DNA from 2 places in the Cryobacterium sp. TmT2-59 genome. Region 2 is predicted to be linked to the other one. Evidence: predicted binding sites of a transcription regulator. Region 2 holds the regulator's gene; the other holds the start of a gene.
What was found. The regulator LexA, encoded in region 2, represses DNA repair genes until DNA is damaged. The targets are predictions, from matches to a motif close to TCGAACANNTGTTCGA.
Positions count from the first base shown of each region.

Region 1: the regulator LexA is predicted to act here: its motif matches at 1,590-1,605, upstream of E3T24_RS00360 (Rv2578c family radical SAM protein).

Region 1 is NZ_SOGM01000005.1:18,613-27,918, forward strand. Features, by position in the region: gene E3T24_RS00350 (malate:quinone oxidoreductase) at 1-1,259, shown strand, start outside; gene E3T24_RS00360 (Rv2578c family radical SAM protein) at 1,614-2,771, shown strand; gene E3T24_RS00365 (DCC1-like thiol-disulfide oxidoreductase family protein) at 2,860-3,279, opposite strand; gene E3T24_RS17110 (ATP-binding protein) at 3,671-4,957, shown strand; gene E3T24_RS17115 (hypothetical protein) at 4,954-6,423, shown strand; gene E3T24_RS00380 (thymidine kinase) at 6,487-7,116, shown strand; gene E3T24_RS00385 (hypothetical protein) at 7,135-7,995, opposite strand; gene E3T24_RS00390 (helix-turn-helix domain-containing protein) at 7,999-8,736, opposite strand; gene E3T24_RS00395 (response regulator transcription factor) at 9,118-9,306, shown strand, end outside.
Region 2 is NZ_SOGM01000102.1:52,255-61,560, reverse strand. Features, by position in the region: gene E3T24_RS16815 (SseB family protein) at 1-122, opposite strand, end outside; gene priA (bifunctional 1-(5-phosphoribosyl)-5-((5-phosphoribosylamino)methylideneamino)imidazole-4-carboxamide isomerase/phosphoribosylanthranilate isomerase PriA) at 106-852, opposite strand; gene hisH (imidazole glycerol phosphate synthase subunit HisH) at 953-1,585, opposite strand; gene hisB (imidazoleglycerol-phosphate dehydratase HisB) at 1,582-2,205, opposite strand; gene E3T24_RS16795 (histidinol-phosphate transaminase) at 2,233-3,321, opposite strand; gene E3T24_RS16790 (LysM peptidoglycan-binding domain-containing protein) at 3,335-3,760, opposite strand; gene lexA (transcriptional repressor LexA) at 4,046-4,750, shown strand; gene E3T24_RS16780 (methylenetetrahydrofolate reductase) at 4,747-5,700, opposite strand; gene hflX (GTPase HflX) at 5,909-7,447, opposite strand; gene E3T24_RS16770 (methyltransferase) at 7,489-8,112, shown strand; gene dapF (diaminopimelate epimerase) at 8,143-9,024, opposite strand; gene miaA (tRNA (adenosine(37)-N6)-dimethylallyltransferase MiaA) at 9,036-9,306, opposite strand, start outside.

The sequences.
Region 1 (9,306 bases), on a different contig from region 2:
CCGTCACCGCCGAGAAGGCCGTGGCGATCAACGAGCAGTTCCAGATCAGCCGCCAGCTGTGGGCGCACCTGGTCGAGACGGGCGCGCTGCCGGAGCCGAAGAACTTCATCAACTCCACCCCGCACATGACGTTCGTGCACGGAAAGTCCAGCATCGAATACCTGCGCAAGCGGTTCGCGGTGCTCAAGGACCAGCCCCTGTTCCAGGGCATGGAGTACAGCGAGGACCCGGCCGTGATCGGCACCTGGACCCCGCTCCTGACCAGGAAGCGCCCGAAGAACGACAAGATCGCGGCGACCCGGATCGTGTCCGGCACCGACGTCGACTTCGGCGCCCTCACCCGTTACCTCTTCGATTCCCTCGCCGCCGCGGGCGCGGGCGTGCACGTGAACCAGCAGGTCACGGGCGTCAAGCAGCTTCCGGATGGCACGTGGAACCTGAACCTGCGCCGCCTGGTCGGCAACCACCCGAGTGCGGTGAACGCCCGGTTCGTCTTCGTCGGCGCGGGTGGCGGCGCCCTGGCGCTGCTGCAGCAGAGCGGCATCCCCGAGATCAAGGGTTTCGGCGGCTTCCCGATCAGCGGCCAGTTCCTGCGCACCACGAACCCGAAGCTGGTCAGCCAGCACCACGCCAAGGTCTACGGCAAGGCCGCCGTGGGCGCCCCGCCGATGTCGGTGCCGCACCTCGACACCCGCGTGGTCGAGGGGGAGACCTCGCTATTGTTCGGGCCCTACGCCGGCTTCACGCCCAAGTTCCTCAAGTCGAGCACCTGGTTCGACCTGCCGTTCTCGATCCGCACGCACAACATCGGGCCGATGCTCGGTGTCGCCGCGCACAACTTCGGCCTGATGAAGTACCTGATTGGCGAGGTTTTCGCCTCGAAGAAGACGAAGCTCAAGGCGCTGCAGGAGTTCATCCCCACGGCCAAGATAGAGGACTGGGAACTCATCACCGCCGGCCAGCGCGTGCAGGTGATGAAGAAGGACCCGAAGCTCGGCGGGGTGCTGCAGTTCGGCACCGAGGTCATCACCTCGGCCGACGGCACCATCGCGGGCCTGCTCGGCGCGTCCCCGGGTGCGTCCACGGCGGCCCCGATCATGGTGGACCTGATCAAGCGCTGCTTCCCCGACCAGTACCCGGCCTGGGAGCCCAAGCTGCGCGAGATGATCCCGAGCCTCGGCACGAAGCTGTCCGACGACCCGGCCGCCGCGGCCGCGTCCCTGGCCGCCACCGCGAAGACCCTGAACCTCACCGCGTAGTCCTTCCGCCCGTCCCGCCCGTCCCGCCCGTCCCGCCCGTCCCGCCCGTCCCGCCCGTCCCGCCCGTCCCGCCCGTCCCGCCCGCGGTCCGCGGGCGCGGGCGGCGGTGCTCCTGCTGCTACCCACCGAAGTGCAGTCGGAGACGAGGCCCCCTGTGGCCAACTCAGGAGATCCGCGACGCCTCGCCCCGACTCCGGCACTGGTCCGCGGCCGCGGCGGCGCCAGTGCACCAATTCTCCTGAGTTGGCCACGACCGCAGGCCGGCCCCGCCGCAGCCGATCACCAGTCGAGCACGCACGCGGATAGCCGCAGCATCCGCTTGCATCTCTCTAGAACGTGTGTTCGAATAGGTGCATGCGGTGGAGCGGACAGGAACTCACGACGGAGCAGGCGGGCGCCCTGCCCGGACTCGCCCGCCTGAACAACCTGGTGCGCAGCGTGCGCACGCCCGAATTCGCCGGGATCACGTTCCACGAGGTGCTGGCGAAGTCGGCCCTGAACCGCGTGCCGGGCCAGAGCGCGATGCCCTTTGGCTGGACCATCAACCCCTACCGCGGCTGCTCCCACGCCTGCACCTACTGTTTCGCCCGGCCCACCCACACCTACCTCGACCTCGACGCGGGCACAGACTTCGACAACGAGATCATCGTCAAGGTGAACGTGGCCGAGGTGCTGCAGCGGGAGCTGAAGAAGCCAACCTGGGGCCGGCATCCGGTGGCGCTCGGCACCAACACCGACCCGTACCAGCGCGCCGAGGGCCGCTACCGGCTGATGCCCGGCGTGATCGCCGCGCTCGCGCAGTCCGGCACGCCGCTCTCCATCCTGACCAAGGGCACGCTGCTCCGCCGCGACCTCGACCTGCTCGTCGAGGCGAGCGAACTCGTCCCCGTCGACCTGGCCCTGTCGATCGCCATCTACGACGACGAGCTGCAGCAGGCGGTCGAGCCGGGCACCCCGTCCACGGTCGCGCGCCTGGCCACGGTGACGGCGGTGCGCGAGCGCGGACTCGACTGCTCGGTCTTCATGATGCCGATCCTGCCCTTCCTCACCGACACGAAGGCCCACCTCGACGAGGCGCTGCGCCAGGCGAAGGATGCCGGTGCGTCGAGCATCATGTACACCGCGCTCCATCTACGCCCGGGCGTGCGGGACTGGTACCTGCAGTGGCTGGCCCGCGACCACCCGGAGCTGCTGCCGCGCTACCTCGAGCTCTACGCCAAGGGCGCCTATGCGCCCAAGGACTACCGGGTCTGGCTGGCCGCCCGAATCAAACCCCTGATCAAGGCGCACGGACTGCAGCGTGGGCTGGAGGATCCGTCCACCGGCGGCGTGCGCTCGACGGCGCTCGGCCGTCCCGCCACGCCCGGCAGGGGTACTGGCCTGGCGGGCAGCGGCGCCGGTGCCGGCCGCGGTACCCGGAGCGGCGCCGGCCGCGACTCGGCGAATACCGCCGTGCGGCGCTCACTGATCGCCGAGGAGCTCCCGCCCGAGTTGAGCCCGACTCTCTTCTGACCGACCGCCCCGACTCCGGCGAACAGGCCGCGAACGAATGCCCCGCCCCGAACGAATTCGGCGGCGACCGGCCCAGATCGGCGCGGCGTCAGACCTGGGGAATCCGGCACGTTTCCGTGCCGCCCGGCAGACGGTGGCGGTTTCGGTAGAACACCGATTGGACCCGGTTGAGCAGCAAGGAAGCGACCGGGGTCATCATTACGCGTCCGAAGAACGGATACGGGTTGCGAGCCGTGAGCAGCATCCCGGCCATCGCGCCCACACCGACCACGTGACTGCCATCGGCCCGCACGAGCACGGGGCCTTCGAGGCAGGTCGCCAGGGTCACGCCGAGCGCGTCCAGGTCGACCGACTGGTACGTTGCGAAAACAATCTGCGGCGCGATCCGGCGCTTCATGCGGTCGACTGCGTTTTGGCACAGGCCGCAGTCACCATCGAATAGAAAAAGCGCTGTCGTCAAGGTGGAACCCTTCGTCGTCGGTACTCCAGCGGCACGCTGCCGCGCCAACCTTCACCAAGTATACCCCTGGGGGTATGCTCGGAAGCCGCCTGCGCCCGGATGCCTCAACCCGGCCATCACCCTTCGAGCGGATGCCCCGGCCCCGAACGAATTCGACGGAGATTTTGCCCAAATCAGGCGCACAGCAGGCGAGAACGCATGTTTTCGCCAAAATCTCCGTCGAATTGGTTAGAACGACGGGCAGCTTGCGCCCCGAACGGGGAACACGGCCGCCGAAATGGGATACTCGACCGATACACACCCGCACGAACGCGCCGCAGAACGTACCGCAGATCGCGGTGCAGCACACGTGCGACCACACCAACACACACGCACCACACGCACCACACGCACCACACGCACCACACGCACCACACGCACCAACACGAACGGAACAGTAATGACGCTTGGCTTGCCAGACCACCTGGTGGCGAGAACCATCAGTCACGCCCTCGCGCGTGCCTCGCACTGGTTCGGACTCACCTGCCTCGCCGGCGCACTGCTCGCCCTGCTGGCCCTGAACTTCGCCCACCGCCCCACCGCCGCCACCGCCGCCGCCTCCACCATCTCCACCACAACCTCCGCCGCCCTCTGGCTCACCATCCTCGCCCTCCTCGCCATGGCCGGCTTCCTGATCGAGCTCTCCCTGCGCCGCACGGTCACCCTGACCATCGCCTACCTGATTGTCGGCAGCGGCTGCATCTACCTCTTCACGGTCACCATCCTCGGCATGCCCGACGTGTTCCCGTTCTCGAACCTGTTCCTGGTGGCCCTGCCCAAGCTGGCCCTGATCATGGTCGGCGGCGCCGGCACCGGCGCCCTTGCCGGCGTGCTCTGGAGCACCCTCGGCTTCGTGCTGGCCGAAGCCGTCACGGTGCTCGCCGCCCTCCAGACGCAGGTGCCCTACAGCCCCGACCCCTTCACCATCTCCACCTACCTGTTCCTCGTCGGCGTGCTCCTCTTCGCCCATTTCGCCCGCCGCCAGGCCGCGGCCCAGACCGCCCTGCACCGGGCCGTCCTCGCCGATCGGGCCCGCCTGCTGCGCCACGACCTCGACCAGCGCGCCCTGGCCCGCACCCAGGACACCACCCTCACCGAGCTCGTCGCGCTCGCCCGCGCGCACGCCGGCCCGCTCAGCCCGAACCTGGCCGGCAGCATCCGTGCCACCCTGCAGACCCTGCGCGGCACCGACTGGCTGACCGACGCCGACCAGCGCAGCGTTGAGCCGTCCGCGGGCACGGATGCCTGGCTCACCAGCGAGGTCTACGCCGCCATCGAGCGCAGTCGCGATCGCGGCCTCGTGGTCGAAGTCACGGGGGAGCGCGCCGCCCTCGGCCGCCTCGACCCGGTCAGCGACCGCGAGCTCGGCCTCGCCGTGCAGCAGTGCCTGACCAACGTGATCCTGCACTCGGGCATCGTGGCCGCCGAGGTCGTGATCGAGAGCGAACTCGACAGCATCTCCCTGATGGTGATGGACGCCGGCCGCGGCTTCACCGAATCCGAAACCGGCTCCGACCGCCTCGGCCTGCGCCAGGCCGTGCGCCACCGCATCGAACGCCTGGGTGGTTCGGTGAGCATCCTCACCCGCCCCGGCGCGGGCACATCCGTACTTCTGAACGTGCCGGTCCCCATCTCAGACCCGATCACGACGGATGCCGCAACCCTCGGCGAGCAGGCCCCCCGATGACCGCCGCCACCCCCGGCGCCAGCACCGCCCCCGAAACCGCTCCCATCCCCACCACCGCGGCCACCCCCACCCCGCTCGCCCCCGCGACGCCCACCCCGCGCACCCTCACCCAGCAGCGGCTCGACCCGCTGGGCACCCTCGCCACCTGGCCGCTCGCTCCGGTCATCGCTACGGTCGTTTTCGGCTACGCGGCGCTGGCCACGTCGTGGCAGGCCGACCAGTCGCGGTATCCGGTGCTCGTCGGGCTGGCCCTGCTGGCCATCGCCGGCGCGGCCGCCACCCTCGTCATCGGCACCCGGCCGTCCGAGCCGCCGTTCCGGCTCGGCTCTCACCTGGCCATGATCGGCCTCGCCGTCAGCGCCTACCTGCTCGACCAGGCGTCCCGCTGGGGCGCGAACACCCTCCTGCAAGACGACTTCGGACCCGTCGCCATCGGCCTCCTCCTGCTTGCCCTCGCCCCGTACCGCCCGTGGCGGGAGATCACCCTGTCGGCGGTGGCGGCATCCGTCATCGTCGCCGCCGTCACCGTGCCGCAGGCCCCGTTCCTCGCCATCACCGTGCCGCCGGCCGTCTACGCGGTCGTGTCGGTCACCCCGGTTTTGGCCCTCGGCCTGGCCGCGGCCGCCTACTCCCGCCGCATGGTGCGCCTGCTGCTGGCTTGGCAGACGGATGCCCGCCGCGCCATCGCCGAACGCACCGAGGAGTCGCGCGGCCGAGTCGTGCGTGCCGTGGTCGGGCAGCAGCTCGCCGACCTCGAAACCGGCGTCTTCCCCCTCTTCACCGACGTGCTCGAACGCGGCGAGGTCACCAAGGCCGACATCGCCCGGGCCAACGAGCTGGCCGCCCGCGTGCGCCGTTCACTCGTGCAGGACATCGACCTGACCTGGCTGGACGCCGTCATCGCCCGGGAGCGCGCCCGGCTGGTCGAGCGCGGCCTGGATCCGCTCTTCGTGGTCGCCGACCCCGAGCACCGCGCCCTGCGCTTCGGACCCGACCAGCGCGCCGCCACCGCCGCCCTGATCAGCCTGCTCTGCGCCGCCCCCGGCTTCGACCCGCGCAGCCTCGTGGTGCAGGTCGCCGACGGGGCCCGGCCGGCCGCTCCCGGGCACGCCGGGCAGAGCGAGCAACCCGCCGAACCCGAGCAACCCGCCGAACCCGAGCAACCCGCCGAACCCGAGCAACCCGCCGAACCCGAGCAGCCCGCCGAGCAGCCCGAGCCCACCCAGCCCGAGCCCGCCGAGCAGCCCCAGCCCGTGCCCGCCGGCATCGTCGACACCGTCACGATCCAGGCCGGACTCGACCTGCCCGCCGGCCAGGCCCGCGCCCTGCTCCGCCCCTACCTGGCCGTGTTCCGGGTCGTGTTCCCGCGGGTGCGGGTCACGATCAGCCGCCCGCTGGTGATGCTCGACTTCGGCGACCGCCGCCCGGCGTCGAGGGCCCGCCTCCGCAACCGCCCAGTACGCTGAAGTAGGTTTTCACCAGCGACCCAGCACGACCCGAGCACGAGCAGCCGAGGGGGCACCCACCGCATGGCCAAACTGTATTTCCGCTACGGAGCCATGAACAGCGGCAAGAGCACGTCCATGCTCCAGGCGGCCTACAACTATGAGGAACGCGGCCACAAGGTGCTGCTGACCAAGCCGTCGGTCGACACCAAGGGCGACCGCGGCATCCTCTCGCGCCTGGGCGTCACCCGGGGAGTCGACTACCTGCTCACCCCCGAGACGGATGCCTACGCCTCCTTCCAGCAGCACCGCGCCGAGGTGCTCGCCGCGACCGGCCTCGACGTGAGCTGCCTGCTCGTGGACGAGGCCCAGTTTCTGACCGAGTCGCAGGTCGACGACCTGCTGCGGATCGCGATTCTTCAGAACATCCCGGTGCTGGCGTACGGCATCCGCACCGATTTTCAGACCGTGGCCTTTCCCGGCAGCCGCCGGTTGCTCGAGGTGGCGCACAGCCTCGAGGAGCTCAAGACGATCTGCCGCTGCGGCCGGAAGGCCGTGTTCAACGGGCGCCAGATCGACGGCGTCTTCGTCTTCGACGGCGCCCAGGTGGCGATCGACGGCGAGCAGGTCACCTACGAGTCCCTCTGCGGCTCGTGCTACCTCGAGGAGAGCGGCGGCGTGCTCAACAACCGCCGGCGTTCCGTGCAGGCCTGACCTGGCCTGGGGAGACCGTCAGGCCTCGGGCCGGCAGTCGATGATGAAGGCCATCAGCGTGGTGGCGTCCCCGGTGTCGAAGAGGGTGCTGAGGTGCTCGTTGTATTCGAGTCTGCGTCGAGCAGACACCGAGATGGCGTCGAATCCCGACGCCATGAGGTGGCCGGCCATCATCAGCCGGGACGTGCGTTTGTTGCCGTCGAAGTAGAACTGGGCCCGGGTGGCGGCACAGAAGTACGTGATGGCTTGCTCGCGCGCGTCCGGCAGGGTGTAGAGGTAACGGAGGAGGCGGTCGTGCTCGTCAATCAGAGTCTCCCCGTGCTCTCCAGGAGGGGACGCCTGGTAGGTTCCCAAATCACCCAGCCCGACAAGGCCTCCGCCGGTGACGTTGCCCTCTCCTCGAAAATGGCCTGACTCGATTTCTTCATGCACGGCCACGCGGCGGTGCACTTCGTCGCTCACGTCTTTGGTGAGGGCGAAAGTACCGTCGCCGACGAGCGTGTCAACATAGTTGAACGCCTCCTGGAGGGCGAGGATCTGGTTCTGGTCATAGACCCGGTGCCCGCTCACCGTGACGCCTTCGAGGAGGGTCTGCACCTCGGGCAGGGTGTACGGGTTGCCTTCCAGCGACGCCGCATCCCAGATGTACTCCGGGAGGGCGGCCCGAAACCGGGCGCGGGCGCGGTCGGTGGCCGACTGTGGGAGCAGGTCCCAGGCAACGGATGCGGAGTCCCACACGATTCCTGTCGCCGCGCGCTGCTGATTGACCACGCTGCGGGGCAGGGAGCTCCCCGGCAGCTCAGGTCGTGGCTGCTGCGGCTTCGAACGCTTCTGGTACTGGTTGGACCCTCGGGCCCAGTGGTTGGGTGTGTCGGTCATGGTTCACCAGCTCCGTGCGATGGTTTCGGCTTTGTCTGCGAGCGCACCGCCGATGCCGAATGCGTCCACCAGGGTCTGGATGGGGGCGACCACCCGGATGCCGTCGTCGAGGAACGCGTCCACGTCCAAGTCGGCCGTGTACGGGACGACGATGAGGTCGGCCTCCTCCGGTCGGCACAGTGCCATGTGGGCCAGGCGCCGAACCAGGCGATGCGGGTCAGCGGTGTAGACCACGGACGGTCCGGCCGCGGGGCCGTCCGTGTCGGGGTTCAGCCTTCTGATGCCGCTGACCCCCGACAAGATCCAAGACGTCTCGCCGGCGCTTGCGGCCGCCGCGATCTTGAGCTCGTCCACGCTACCGCACAGATATGTTGCGCCGGCGCGTTTCAACAGGGAGGAGCTCACGCCGGCAGTGCGAGCGATTTCGACGGGGTCACCGTTTGGCACCCAGCGGTGCAATCGGGCCTCCCAGTCGGCGACGGCCTTGTCCTTTTCGCCGGTCGCCGGCCCAGCCAGGATTTCCCGGGCAGCCCGCGCGGCGTTGACGTCCGAGAGCGGAGCGAGACTGATGTCCAGGTCGAAACCGGCGGCCAGGGCGAGTTCTCGGAGCGTGCCGACGGAGGGGTCGACTTGCGCGCCTTCGATGCGGTAGATCGTGGATTTGGACACGCCGGAGCGTAGTGCGAGCGCCCGCCGGTCAAGGCCGACGCTGGCTCGGATGTCGTCCAGCAGCTGTCGCATATCCGGTACTCTACCTGAGTCATTCCCGTATATGGGACCTTGAATCGATATGTCCCATATTTGGGTCAGAACCTGATGCGGACAAATCAAACCAAGGAAAACAAGGGAGAGGGGGCGCTCAAACGACACTGAGTCGCGAGCGCCCCACCAACCCCCCAGTTGATTTCCCAACTACAACGTAGGCGCGTTTTTCCCGCCTCACCAGCCGTCACTTTCTGTGGCACCCCAACGGGGGTACTGCGCGGGGCACCCGAATCCTGTGCAAAACTGGCAGCGAAACCGCACCAGAACCGCAGCAAGCCGCACCAGAACAGCCGGTCCTACGGCTCAACAAGACAACCAAACCCGCCATCGCCGAGCACCACCCATGCAAGGAACCTGATGTCCCGCTTCCGAGTCGCCCTGATCGATGACCACGAGATCGTCGCCCGCGGCTTCGCAAACCTCTTCTCCACCATCCCCGAAATCGAGGTCGTCGGCACCGTCGCGACCGTGACCGAGCTGCTCGAATCCGCTGCCTCGCAGGACCAGCAGGTCGACCTGGTCATCCTCGACCTGCGGTTGTCCGAC
Region 2 (9,306 bases):
TTGGTCTCGAATTCCCGGCCGGCCCAGGGCTGCCCGGCGGAGTCGCCAGGCCCCCCGGGTCCGCCCGCTCCGCCAGGTCCGCCGGGCAGGCCGGTCGAGCCGAGGTTACGCGCCCGCGACATCCAGCGCCTCGCCCAGGGTAAACGCCCCCGCGTACAGGGCCTTGCCCACGATCGCGCCTTCGAGGCCGAGGGGCACGAGCTCGCGCAGCGCGCGGAGGTCGTCCAGGCTGGAGATGCCGCCGGAGGCGACGACCGGCTTGTCGGTGCGCTCCATCACCTGGCGGAGCAGGTCGATGTTGGGGCCCTGCAGGGTGCCGTCCTTGGTCACGTCGGTGACGACGTAGCGGGAGCAGCCGGCCTCCTCCAAGCGGGCCAGGACCTGCCAGAGGTCGCCGCCCTCCTTGGTCCAGCCGCGGGCCGCGAGGGTGGTGCCGCGCACGTCGAGGCCGACGGCGACGGCGTCGCCGTGACGGGCGATGACCTGCGCCGCCCACTCCGGGTTCTCCAGCGCCGCGGTGCCGAGGTTGATCCGGCTCACGCCCGCGTTCAGGGCCGCGTCCAGCGACGCGTCGTCGCGGATGCCGCCGGAGAGCTCGATCTTGACCCCGGTGACCTCACGGATGACGTCGCGGATCACCGCGGTGTTGGTGCCGCGGCCGAAGGCGGCGTCCAGGTCGACCAGGTGGATCCACTCTGCGCCCTGGCGAGCCCAGTCCAGGGCCGCGTCGACGGGGTCGCCGTAGTTGGTCTCGGTGCCGGCCTCACCCTGGGTCAGGCGCACGGCTTTGCCGTCGGCCACATCGACGGCCGGCAGCAGAACGAGACGCGGAGCGGGGGTGTTCGGAGTCATGGTGGTCCTCAGTTCGGGGGAATCGGTGCGGATGGTCGCGGGTTGGGGCCGGTCACGGCGGGGCGCTGACCGGATGAGACGGGGCAGCAGCGCCGGCCGGCTAGTCGTGCAGGGAGCCGAGCCAGTTCGAGAGCAGACGGATGCCCGCCTCCCCGGATTTCTCCGGGTGGAACTGGGTGGCCACGAGCGGTCCGTTCTCGACCGCGGCCAGGAACGGGCCCCCGTGCTCGGCCCAGGTCAGGCGCGGCTTCGGGAAGGGAGGCATGACCTCCAGGGTCCACTCCTGCGCGGCGTAGGAGTGCACGAAGTAGAAGCGCTCACCCTCGAGCCCCCGGAACAGGACGGAGTCCGGGTCGGGCGTGACGGTGTTCCAGCCCATGTGCGGCAGCACCGGCGCGCGCAGCTGGGTGACGGTGCCGGGCCACTCGCCCAGACCCTCGGTGTCGACGCCGCGTTCGACGCCGTGCTCGAACAAGACCTGCATGCCCACGCAGATGCCCAGGACCGGCCGGCTGCCGGCGATCCTGCGGTCGATGATCTCGTCGCCCCTGACCTCCCTGAGGGCGTCCATGACCGCGCTGAACGCGCCGACGCCGGGAACGACCAGCCCGTCGGCTTCGAGCGCCTGCTTGCGGTCGCGGGTCAGGGTGACGTCGGCCCCGGCCAGTTCGAGCGCCTTCACGGCGGAGTGCACATTGCCCGTGCCGTAGTCGAAGACGACGACGCTGGTCACAGCGCACCCTTGGTCGACGGGATGCCGGAGACGAGCGGGTCGAGTGCCTTGGCCTGCCGGAAGGCGCGGGCGAAGGCCTTGAACTCGGCCTCGGCGATGTGGTGCGGGTCGCGGCCGCCCTGCACGGTCACGTGCACGGTCAGGCCGGCGTTGAAGGCGATCGCCTCGAACACGTGACGCACCATCGACCCGGTGAAGTGGCCGCCGATCAGGTGGTACTCGAAGCCGTCCGGCTCTCCCGTGTGCACAAGGTAGGGGCGGCCGGAGATGTCGACGACCGCCTGCACGAGGGCCTCGTCGAGGGGCACGAGGGCGTCGCCGTAGCGGGAGATGCCGGATTTGTCACCGAGGGCCTGCTTGATGGCCTGGCCCAGCAGGATACCGACGTCCTCCACCGTGTGGTGCACGTCGATGTCGATGTCGCCGCGGGCGCGCACGGTGAGGTCGGTCAGGGAGTGCTTGGCGAACGCGGTGAGCAGATGGTCGTAGAACGGCACGGATGTCTGGATGTCGGATTCACCGGTGCCGTCGAGGTTGAGCGACAGGTCGATGCTGGACTCGCTCGTCTCACGCTGCAGGTGGGCGAAGCGGGGCGAGGTGGACGCTGAAGAGAAGCTCATGCCGTTTAGTTTATTGGCCCGGGGTGTTCACTGCCGTCCGAGGCCCTCGAGGGCCTCGAGGAAGGCCGTGGTCTCGGCCTCGGTGCCCGCCGTGACGCGGAGGTGACCGCTGATCCCGATGTCGCGCACGAGGATGCCCAGGGCCAGGAGCGCCTCGAAGGTCGCCCGCGGGTCCTCCACGCCGCCGAAGAGAACGAAGTTGCTCGAGCTGCGGAGGGGGGTGTAGCCGAGGCGGGCGAGTTCGCTGACGAGCCGGTCCCGCTGGCCACGGATGTCGTCGACCATGGCGAGCATCTCCGGCGTGTGCGCCAGGGCGGCCACCGCGGCCGCCTGGGTGAGCGCAGACAGGTGGTACGGCAGGCGAACCAGGCGCAGGGCATCCGTCACAGCCGGGTCGGCCGCGAGGTAGCCGACGCGGGCCCCGGCGAAGGCGAAGGCCTTGCTCATGGTGCGGGACACGAGCAGACGCTCGCGCCCGGGCAGCAGGCTCATCGCGCTGGGCGAGCCATCCGGACCGAACTCGGCGTAGGCCTCGTCGACCACGACGATTCCGTCGGTCGCGTTGTAGACGGCCTCGATCGTCTCCAGGGAGAGGGGGGTGCCGGTGGGGTTGTTCGGGGAGCACAGGAAGACGAGGTCCGGTGCCACCCGGTCGACCCATTCGACGGCCGTGGCCGGGGACAGTTCGAAGTCAGCGTCGCGACCGCCGGCGATCCAGCGGGTTCCGGTGCCGGAGGCGAGCAGGGAATACATCGAGTAGGTCGGCGCGAAGCCCAGAACGGAGCGGCCGGGGCCGCCGAACGCCTGCAGCACCTGCTGCAGCACCTCGTTGGAGCCGTTGGCCGCCCAGATGTTGTTCCGGGTCAACCCGTGCCCGAGGTAGCGGGCCAGGGAGTCCCGCAGTTCGGTGAACTCGCGGTCCGGGTACCGGTTGACCGTGCGGATGGCCACGGCGAGGGCCGCGGCGATGTCGTCGGCCACCGCGGCGGGGATGCCGTGCGTGTTCTCGTTCACGTTCAAGGCCACCGGAACATGAAGCTGGGGCGCCCCGTAGGGAGTGAGTCCGCGCAGATTGTCACGGAGGGGCAGGTCGTTGAGACTGGTCACTCCCCCCATATTACTGAAAAGGTCAGTACTCGTTCGGCAGGGCGAGACGCTGACCGGGCTGCACGCTGTCGGACGGCAGCTGATTGAGGCTGACGATCTCCGCGATCACCTCACGCGGGTCCGAGGTCGGGGCGACGGTCTCGGCCAGCTCCCACAGGGACTGCCCGGACTGGACGGTCACGTACTCGAAGGCCGTGGCGACACGACCGCCCACGTTCGAATTCTCGGCGACGGCGATGCCCCCGTTGAGGGCGACGGCCAGTGCCGTGGCGACGAGCGGAACCGAAACCAGCATGGTCAGGACGATGCGTCCGCGCCGGGTGATGCGCAGGGTGCTGCGCCCGGTGGCGACGCGCAGCCCCTGGGCGGCGCTCGCGTCGGGTGCGGTGCTCAGATCGAGTGCGCCGCTCAGACCGAGGGCAGAACTCATGGTGAATGCAGTGCTCATGTCGAACCTCCTGTGTTAAGTCGCATCCGGCTCTCGGCCGGGAGAGCCGGATGCGAACCTATGTTCCGAATGTATATTCGATTATTCGAACAATCAAGCCCTTTTGAAGAAATTCCTCAAAAAAACTTGCGACACACTCGAATGAATGTTTGTCTATCCGCGCGGAGGTGGATACAGTTTCGAGTGTCTGGTTGCAACACAATCAGGCACCCCCGACATTCGCTCGCGGCCCGGTGATCACCGCCTACCGGGGCCGCGCGCAGCCCGAGACGAGGAGCGACAATCGTGGCCCAAGACCCCAGCGGCCCCCGCGAAAAAAGCGGGACGAGACGGCGCAAGAGCCTGAGCGAGAAACAGCTCGCGATCATGGACGTCATTCAGCGCTCGGTCAGCCAGCGCGGCTACCCGCCGAGCATGCGCGAGATCGGCGACGCCGTCGGCCTGTCCTCGCTCTCAAGCGTCACGCACCAGCTCAACCAGCTCGAGCTGAGCGGGTACCTCCGCCGGGACCCCAATCGCCCCCGCGCCCTCGAGGTGCTGATCGAGATTCCGCAGTCGCCCGAGGATGCCTCGTCAAGCAGCACGGAAAGCTTCCACTCGGGCGCCCAGGTGGGCGACGCCGCGATGGTCCCCCTCGTCGGGCGCATCGCCGCCGGCATCCCGATCACCGCGGAACAGCAGATCGACGAGATCTTCCCGCTCCCCCGCCAGCTGGTGGGCAAGGGCGAGCTGTTCATGCTCAAGGTCGCGGGCGAATCCATGATCGACGCGGCCATCATGGACGGCGACTGGGTCGTGGTGCGTCAGCAGAAGACGGCGGAGAACGGCGAGATCGTCGCCGCCATGCTCGACAACGAAGCCACCGTCAAGGTCTTCCGCCAGCGCGATGGTCACACCTGGCTGCTCCCGCGGAACTCCAATTTCGAACCTATCGTCGGCGACCACGCCGAGATCCTCGGCAAGGTCGTCGCCGTCCTGCGCTCCGTCTAACCGAGGACGGGTTTGATCAGACCGGCCCCGGCCAGAACGGCGAGAACGGTGTCGGCCTGGTTGAAGGCATACAGGTGGAGGCCGGGGGCGCCGCCCGCGATCAGCTCACGGGCGAGGTCGGTGGCGTGACGGGTGCCGATCTCCCGCTGTCCCTCCCGGGTCGGCTCCACTTCGAGCTGGATGGCCAGCTCGGAGGGCAGCTCCTCGCCGGAGAGCTCGAGGATGCGGCGCAGCCGGGCCGGACTGGTGACCGGCATGATCCCGGGCAGGATGGGGAATTCGACCCCGGCCGTCCGGGCCCGCTGGATGAAGCTCAGATAGTGGTCGGCGTGGAAGAACAGCTGGGTGATGGCGAGGTTCGCCCCGGCGGCCTGCTTGGCCAGCAGGGTGTCGATGTCCTGCGAGGTGGACCGTGACCGCGGGTGACCATTCGGGAACGCGGCGACGGCGATACGCACCTTCTCCCGTTCGGTCTTCACCGCCCGGGCGCCCGGGATGCCGGGGATGACCGTCTCCCGATAGGGCACCCGCTCCGCCTGCACCCGGTGGATCAGCTGCACCAGTTCCGCCGCGCTGCCCAGGTCGCCGAGGAACGCCTCGCCCTCGCCGGCGCCCTCGGGCGGGTCCCCGCGCAGGGCGAGGAAGCTGCGCACGCCGGCATCCAGGAATTCGCGGATCAGCCGGCTCGCCTCCAGGCTGGACGAGCCCACGCAGGTGAGGTGGGCCATCGGATCGACCGTCGTGGTCTTCAGGATGTGGGTGAGCACCTCGAGCGAGGAGCTGCGGGAGGACCCGTTCGCCCCATAGGTCACCGAGATGAAGTCCGGCCCGGCCGAGGCCATGGTGGCGATGGTCGCGTGCAGGGCGGTTGCGGCGGCATCCGATCTCGGTGGATACAGCTCGAAAGAGAACGGGATCCTCCCGCAGTCGGGCTCCGAAGTGGTGGACATGTGTTCCTCATTCGACAGAAGCCAGTGCCAGGCACTGGGCTGGCCGGGCGGCCGCGGACCGCCGGGCGCGCCTGGCGGGTGTTCGCGGGCGGGCGCCGGGCTCGGCTGTCGCTCCATGCCACCGAGGACAGACCTCGGCGGCAACGATTGGAGACACTCTAACAACGCCGCGCGGGACGTCGCCAGTCGGTGACGGATTGTGACGCGGTCAGTCGGTGACGGCGGGCAGCACGACGAAATCCGCGAACTGCGGCTGGATCTCGGCCGTCACGAGGGCCGTGACCCGGGTGCCCGTCTCGGCGTACTCGGTCGCGAGCACCTGCCCCTGGTCGTGCAGCAGGGCGATCAGGTCGCCGTGCTCGTAGGGGATGAGCAGGTCCAGCCGGATGCCGGGTCGAGGAAGCAGGTCGGAGATCTCGGCGAGCAGTTCCTCGATGCCCTCGCCGCTCCGCGCCGACACGAAGATGCCCTGGGGCCAGAGGCCGCGCAGCACGAGCCGGTCGTCGTCGCTGATCAGGTCGCTCTTGTTGAAGACCACCACTTCGGGGATCTCCCGTGCGCCGACCTCGCCGATCACCTCGCGCACCGTCGACAGCTGGCTCGACGGGTCCGGGTGTGAACCGTCGACGACGTGCACGATGACCTCGGCGTCGGCGACCTCTTCGAGAGTGGACCGGAACGCCTCCACCAGCTGGTGGGGCAGGTTGCGCACGAAACCGACGGTGTCGGTCAGGGTGTACAGGCGCCCGTCGGCCGTCGTGGACTTGCGCACGGTGGCGTCCAGGGTGGCGAAGAGGGAGTTTTCGACGAGCACGCCCGCCCGGGTGATGCGGTTGAGCAGGCTCGACTTGCCGGCGTTCGTGTAGCCGACGATGGCAACGGATGGCACGGCGTTGCGCTTGCGGTTGGCCCGCTTGGCTTCGCGGGCGGGTTTCATCTCGAGGATCTGCTTGCGCAGCCGGGACATCCGGGTGTGGATGCGGCGGCGGTCGAGTTCGATCTTGGTCTCACCGGGGCCGCGCGAGCCCATGCCGGCGCCCGCGCCGCCGACCTGTCCACCGGCCTGGCGGGACATGGAGTCGCCCCAGCCGCGCAGGCGCGGCAGGAGGTATTCGAGCTGGGCCAGTTCGACCTGTGCCTTGCCCTCACGGCTCTTCGCGTGCTGGCTGAAAATGTCGAGGATCACGGCGGTGCGGTCGATGACCTTGACCTTGACGACGTCCTCGAGCGCGCGGCGCTGGCTGGGCGCGAGCTCGGTGTCGGCGATGACTGTGTCGGCGCCCATCGCCTTGACGATGCCGGCCACCTCTTCGGCCTTGCCCTTGCCGAGGTAGGTGCTGGCGTCCGGCTTGGACCGGCGCTGCATCAGGCCGTCGAGCACGGTCGCGCCGGCGGTTTCGGCCAGCGCAGCGAGTTCCCGCATCGAGTTCTCGGCGTCGGCGACGGTGCCGTGGGTGTACAGCCCGATCAGCACCACGTTCTCCAGCCGCAGCTGGCGGTATTCGACCTCGGTGACGTCCTCGAGCTCGGTGGAGAGGCTGGGCACCCGGCGCAGGGCGTTGCGGTCTTCCCGGTCGAGCTGCGCGCCGTCGTGGCCCTCACCGTCGTGCGACTCGGCGGATTCGGCCTGCAGGGCCTGCGCGCTGCCGCTGCGGAACAGTGAGTATCCGGCGGCTTTGCTGTCGGCGCTGGCGAGGACGCGTGCGACCACGTCGTCGGTGTCGCCTGGCAAGTTTGACTCAGTCATTGCTTTAACATTAGTTCCTCGAAGCAGGATAAGTTCCCTTTATGCCTTCCGACCACTATTTCACCCCGGCACCCGACAGCACCCTCAAACTCCGTCAGGTGAGCGTACAACTGGGAGGCCAGGAACGCGAGCTGACCACCGCCAATTCCGTCTTCAGCCCCGACCACATCGACACCGGCACCCAGGTTCTGCTGAACAACGCGCCCACCCCGCCGCCCGGGGGCGACTTCCTCGACCTGGGCTGCGGCTGGGGCCCGATCAGCCTGCACCTGGCTCTCGCCTCGCCCCGCGCCACGATCTGGGCCGTCGACGTGAACGAACGCGCGCTCGACCTGGTGCGCCTGAACGCCGAGAAGCTGGGCCTCACCAACGTCACGGCGGTCCTGCCCGAGCAGGTTCCCGCCCACGTCAGTTTCCGCACCATCTGGTCCAACCCGCCGATCCGGGTCGGCAAGACCGAGCTGCACTCGATGCTGCGCACCTGGTTGCCGCGTTTGGAGCCGGACTCGGATGCCTGGCTGGTCGTGCAGCGCAACCTCGGCTCCGATTCCCTGCAGCGCTGGCTCGACGGCGACCTTCCTTCGGAATTCACCACGTCTCGCCGGGCCATCAGCAAGGGCTTCCGCGTGCTTCGGGTCCAGCGGCAGGCCGAGCAGCCCCGCTAGCGCGCCGCGCAGGTCAGTTCAGGCGGCGACTCAGTTCAGGCGGAAGACCCCGTCGAAGACGAGCTCCGCGGGGCCCGACAGGGAGACGTGCTCGCCGTCTTCGGTCGGGAACATGCGCACGCCCAGCACTCCCCCGGTGACCTCGATCTGCCACTGGTGGGGGGCCCCGGCGCCGGCCCAGTGCCGGGTGGCCAGGGCGGCGGCCGCGGCGCCCGTGCCGCAGGACAGCGTCTCGCCGCTGCCGCGCTCGTGCACGCGCATCCGGATGCGTCCGACCCCGTTCACGACGAGCGGGTCGCCGGGCAGCACGAATTCGACGTTCGCTCCGGCGGCCGGGGCGGGATCGAGCTGGGGCACGACGGTCAGGTCGGCGCCCAGCAGCTCGTCTTCGTCCGCGAGGGCGACGACGACGTGCGGGTTGCCCACGTTGATGCCCAGGCCGGGCCGGGCGACGGGAAGGTTCCTGGCTCGAACGAGCGGCTCTCCACCGTCGAGCCGCCACCGGCCGAGGTCAACCTGATAGCCGGCGGCGCCGCGCTGCACATCGCGCACGCCCCCGCGGGTGCCGATGCTGAGCGTCTCACCGCGTTCGAGAACGGCCAGACCCTGCTCGACCAGGAACCGGGTGTAGACCCGGATGCCGTTGCCGCACATCTCCGAGACCGTGCCGTCGGCGTTCCAGTAGTCCATGAACCATTCCGCCTGGTCGTCCTCGGCGAGGGCCGCCGCCCCGGCGGGCAGGCTGCGGGAGCGCACGGCACGGATGATGCCGTCGCCGCCGATCCCGAAACGGCGGTCGCAGACGGCCCGGATTTGGTCCGGGGTGAGCTCGATCTGCCCGTCGGGGTCGGCGAAGAGCACGAAGTCGTTCCCGGTGCCGTGGCCCTTGGTGAAGTTCAGATCAGTTCCCATGGGAACCAAGTTTACGACGGCGAGTCCGCGGCCCAGTGCTCGGCGGGCCGGGCCGGGTCGGCCAGGCGCGCGAGCGCGCGGTCCAGCCGATCGGGGGCCGACGCGTCGATCCAGTGCGTCTGCGGGGACCGCTTGAACCAGGACACCTGGCGACGGGCGTACCGGCGGGTGATCTGCTGGGTCGTCTCGATGGCCTCCGACCGGGTGAGGGTGCCGGTGAGCTGGCCGAGCGCCTGCGCGTAGCCGATGGCGCGGCTGGCGGTCACGCCGGTTTCGATCCCG